2 regions of the Vibrio sp. 1078-1 genome follow, and region 2 is predicted to be linked to the other one. Evidence: predicted binding sites of a transcription regulator. Region 2 holds the regulator's gene; the other holds the start of a gene.
What was found. The regulator PurR, encoded in region 2, represses purine synthesis genes. The targets are predictions, from matches to a motif close to TNANGNAAACGTTTNCNTNA.
Positions count from the first base shown of each region.

Region 1: glpX (class II fructose-bisphosphatase) is a predicted target of PurR. The motif match lies at 1,070-1,089, and genes of this name have one in related genera.

Region 1 is NZ_JAWOWM010000004.1:223,718-226,128, forward strand. Features, by position in the region: gene glpX (class II fructose-bisphosphatase) at 5-1,012, opposite strand; gene zapB (cell division protein ZapB) at 1,361-1,603, shown strand; gene rraA (ribonuclease E activity regulator RraA) at 1,743-2,249, opposite strand; gene R7190_RS10905 (1,4-dihydroxy-2-naphthoate polyprenyltransferase) at 2,326-2,411, opposite strand, start outside.
Region 2 is NZ_JAWOWM010000002.1:133,260-135,670, forward strand. Features, by position in the region: cyclic di-GMP riboswitch class I at 84-173, opposite strand; gene purR (HTH-type transcriptional repressor PurR) at 461-1,465, opposite strand; gene torD (molecular chaperone TorD) at 1,933-2,411, opposite strand, start outside.

The DNA.
Region 1 (2,411 bases), on a different contig from region 2:
ATGCTTAAAGAATAATATCACGCACTTCTGGATCTTTACGATCTAGGTAGTGAGTCGACTTAATACGACGAATAGTACGGCATCGACCACGCACGAGCAGCGTTTCTGTGGTTGCGATATTGCCTTGGCGAGAGATGCCTTCTAGCAAGTCACCTTTAGTAATGCCTGTTGCTGAAAATACCACATTGTCGCTACGAGCCATGTCTTCCATTTTGAGGACAACATTCGCTTTTACGCCCATTTCATCGCAGCGTTTTAGTTCATCTGCGCCGTAAATGCGGTTTTCTTCAGTATCGCCTTTTACCTCATGACGAGGAAGCAGGCGACCGTGCATGTCACCATCTAGCGCTCGAATTACTGCTGCTGATACAACCCCTTCTGGCGCACCGCCAATACAGTACATCATGTCCACTTCACTGTCTGGCATACAAGTCAGAATAGAAGCAGCCACATCACCATCAGGCACCGCAAAAACACGTACGCCCATTGCTTGCATTTCTGCAATAACGTCATCGTGGCGAGGTTTCGCAAGGGTAATAACGACTAGGGTATCAAGTGGCTTGTTCAGGGCTTTTGCTACGTTCTCTAGGTTCTCTTTTAACGGCTTTTCTAAGTCAATCACGCCTTTTGCACCAGGGCCAACAACCAGTTTTTCCATGTACATATCTGGCGCTTTAAGAAAGCTGCCTTTCTCACCTGCGGCAAGTACGGCTAGTGCGTTTGATTGCCCCATTGCCGTCATACGCGTCCCTTCAATCGGGTCGACTGCAATATCTACTTCATCACCACCAATACCCACTTGCTCACCAATGTATAGCATTGGCGCATCATCGATTTCACCCTCACCAATGACAATTTCACCACTGATATCTGTTTTGTTCAGTAGGGTGCGCATAACTTCAACAGCTGCGCCATCGGCTGCATTTTTATCGCCACGGCCAAGCCATTTGTAACCAGCCAAAGCTGCACCTTCAGTCACACGGGAAAATGCCATTGCTAAATCGCGTTTCATGATGTCTCCAAGTAAGCAAGAGGGAAGAAGAATTTGCGCGGCGATTCTATCACAACGTAGGGTAAACGTTTGCCTTTTTGCGGCGCTTTTACTTTATCTAACTTGAATTTGATCAATACTTAGGGCGATTTTCAGCGTGGCGGGAGGCAAAATCCTTGCTCAAAAATGCTTCGGCGATAAGAAAAGTCAGCGTTTAGTGAGATTGCGCCGATTTTTTGACCGAATGATGCGAAATATCGAATATAGTGAGTGTTTCTCATCGCGACGCTGAGTAGAATGAACCTTATATAGGTTAGGTGTGCATCAATCTCGCACATCGTCCCAACGGAATAACATAGGTAGGCCAAGATGTCTTTTGAAGTACTAGAACAACTAGAATCTAAAATTCAAACTGCAGTTGACACAATCACTCTTCTTCAGATGGAAGTCGAAGAGCTGAAAGAAGATAAAGCTAAACTTGCGGAAGAAGCGAATGAGCTTCGCTCTCAACGTGAAGAGCTAGAGCAAAAAGCACAACAAGCACAGCAAGAGCACGCACAATGGCAAGAGCGCATTCGTGCACTACTTGGCAAAATGGACGAAGTGGAATAATCCGGCTTCTTCATTCCAAATTAAACACAAACACCCGCGTTAAGCGGGTGTTTGTGTTTTGGGAAAGTAGAAAATCTTTAGGACAAGCTCGATACTGATAGCCAAGAGAGGGCTCTATAATCTAGACACCTAAGATTCGTTATTCTTCTTCATCCAACTCTAAATCAATATTCAATGGCTCAGGCGATAGGATGATCCCAGTGCTATCGGCATAAATGTAATCTTCTGGAAGGAAGCTAACGCCGCCGAAGTTTACGGGTATATCTAGCTCACCGATGCCTTGGTTCGTCGCTCCAACAGGAATAGAAGCGAGGGCTTGAATGCCTAAGTTCATATCTTCAAGTTCATCGACTTCACGAACACAGCCGTAAACGACAATGCCTTCCCACTCGTTTTCTTCCGCAATGGTTGCGATTTCTGCATCGATAAGAGCTTTACGTAGGGAACCGCCACCGTCAATTAACAAAACGCGACCAAGTCCATCTTGCTCTAATGTCTCGCGGATCAACGAATTATCTTCAAAACACTTGATGGTGGTGATTTGCCCGGCAAATGAAGCGCGACCGCCAAAGTTACTGAACATTGGTTCAACCACATCTACCTGGTCGAGGTAGATATCACAGAGTGCTGAGGTATTGTATTCCATAGCGTACCTTTCTAAACAGAAATTGGTTGTCTTTGAGTATATCTAGGCATTAAGTCAATGCAATGACAATCCTGTTTTAACTTACTAGAGTTTGAGCTACCACAATTGTTGCAAACAAAACGTTGGTGACTAGAGAGCATTTCACGATGACTGGCATCATTG
Region 2 (2,411 bases):
ACCAAAAGTCAGGTCCGAGAGAGTAGCAAACATGCGTAAAAACAATGTCATTACAGAGTAAAGTCATTGCTTACACACTTGCCATCGGTAACCCCGCTACCTTCCATATCGTAATATGGTTCAGGCCGGAGGCTTTGCGTCCCACTCTTTCGAATGGTTTGCCCTGTGCGTGACACAATGAGCATACTTCTTATATTGAATTAACATCACGGTTTAGCGTTAAAAGTGTGATATCGGTTCAATAAAAATGATAGATTGAATGCTCTATTTTGCATATGGAAAGGTGCAAATTGGCCTTTGAAAAGGAGTTCTTAATATATATTACATTTATATAAAACAGGGAGTTAACGTTAGTCAATTGTTATTAGAGTGGTGTGAAGTATTAGAGAATGCTTAATTTTTCCAAAAAAATAAGCGCCCCTGTAGAGCGCTTATTTAACACGGTTAAATACAGTAAAATTTAGTTCATTTTTTTCACAGTATTTCGAATTACAAGCTCAGGTTGCATTTCGAAAATTCGTTTTTCGTGTTCTTTATCTTTGATACGCTCAAGTAGAATTTCGAATGCATTTTTACCAACACGACGTTTAGGTTGGTGGATAGTCGTTAGCGGTGGAGAGAAGTATTCTGCAAGCTCGATGTTGTCGTAGCCGATCACTGAAATATCTTCAGGAATTTTGATCCCGTTTTGTTGCAAGCGGCTCATTAGGCCTAGAGCCATTGTGTCGTTAAAACAGAATACCGCCGTCGGGCGCTTGTCCATTGCGGTAATTTTATCTGCAACTAATACGGCCGTATCACATTCAAAGTTACCTTCAAGGATCCAGTCTTCATTTACAGCTAGGTTCGCTTCGCTCATTGCGCGACGGAAACCTGCAATGCGCTCTTGGCAAGCAAGCTTTTCAAAATGACCGCTTAGACAAGCGATATCCGTATGACCATTGTCAATCAGATGTTTGGTCGCAATGTAGCCACCTTCTTCTGAGTTATCCATGATTTTGTCTGCTTGCGAGCTCTCTGGGCCCCAATCCATGACCACTTTAGGAATGTCCGCATGACGGTCAAGCATCTCTTTTAGTTCTTCGGTTAAGTCAGAACACATCACTAGGATGCCATCAACGCGCTTTTCAGCCAGCATACGAATGTAATCGCGTTGTTTTTCGTAAATCCCGCCTGTGTTACATAAAATCAGAGTATAGCCTTGGCGGTAACAGTAGCTCTCAACGCCATCAATCACTTCTGAGAAAAATAGGTTAGTTGATTGAGTTACTAACATGCCAATCGTACGAGTTGAGTTGCATTTTAGGCTGCGTGCAACGGCACTTGGCGCGTAATTCAGCTCGTCAACGGCTTTCATTACTTTTTCTTGCGTTGCTTCTGCAACGAAACGCGTTTTATTGATAACGTGCGAAACTGTCGTAGTGGAAACGCCGGCTAAGCGAGCAACGTCTTTTATCGTGGCCATAAATGGTGTCCTGTATCGAGCTACTGAAATATGTCGTATTGGATGTACCTGATGCTCTAATGGTTTCACACCTAGCAATATAAAATTGGCGCTAAGTGTCTCGGCAGCGGTTGATCCAAGTGCGACAAAAGGGTGCGTAGCAGCATCGGTCGATGAATTTTATCTTTTTTCTATCTGATGAGAAATTGCCATCAACCTGTTAAGAAAACACAAAAACCGCTATATTTCAGCGGTTTACATATAAATCATATTTAATCGTTTGCGCTCACATTTTAGCCCTATGTGGACTGACTAGCAATGTTTTCAGCACGAGATTTGTGTATTTGAAGTCACATTTTGACTGCTAAATAACCAAGCGTCTTTGCGCTAAGTTAAGGCAAACGAATATTATACCCAAGTTACTTACAATTGGTCACTTTCGGCATACAGGAAGCCCGATAGGCAGGCTCCCTAAAAATAGGCGGCAATTATTCACCAAGAAGGTAGGCGCTGTCTAGTTTACAAAATGCAACTAATAGTTTCGCGACACTCGAGTAAAATCCAAATTCGTCGAATTGTTTACATTTGTCTGAAAACTGAGGTAACCAAGACATCAATTGTTGCTGGATAAAGTCGTTTTGTTTAACGAAGGCTTCTTCCATGTGTTTTTCTTGTTCAAGCTCGTTTGAGCGGATAATCATGTTCCCGAGAAAGTCGAGCTCAACGGCTAAGTGATCCGCAGGTTCCTTTAGGTTTTCGTCTACTTGAACGCCAAATTCAGCCATCAACTTTTCCATTTCCTCAGCTGGCTTGTCATTCAGTAAACCTGATTCACCAATGTACATGGATGCGTAAGGAAGAGCGCCGTATTTTTCTGTCTTCAAAAACAGTTCACAAAAGTCAGCTGCAAGCTCTAGTTGTGCATCTTCACGATCTTGTAACCGATTCAATGCATCAACTAGGCTAT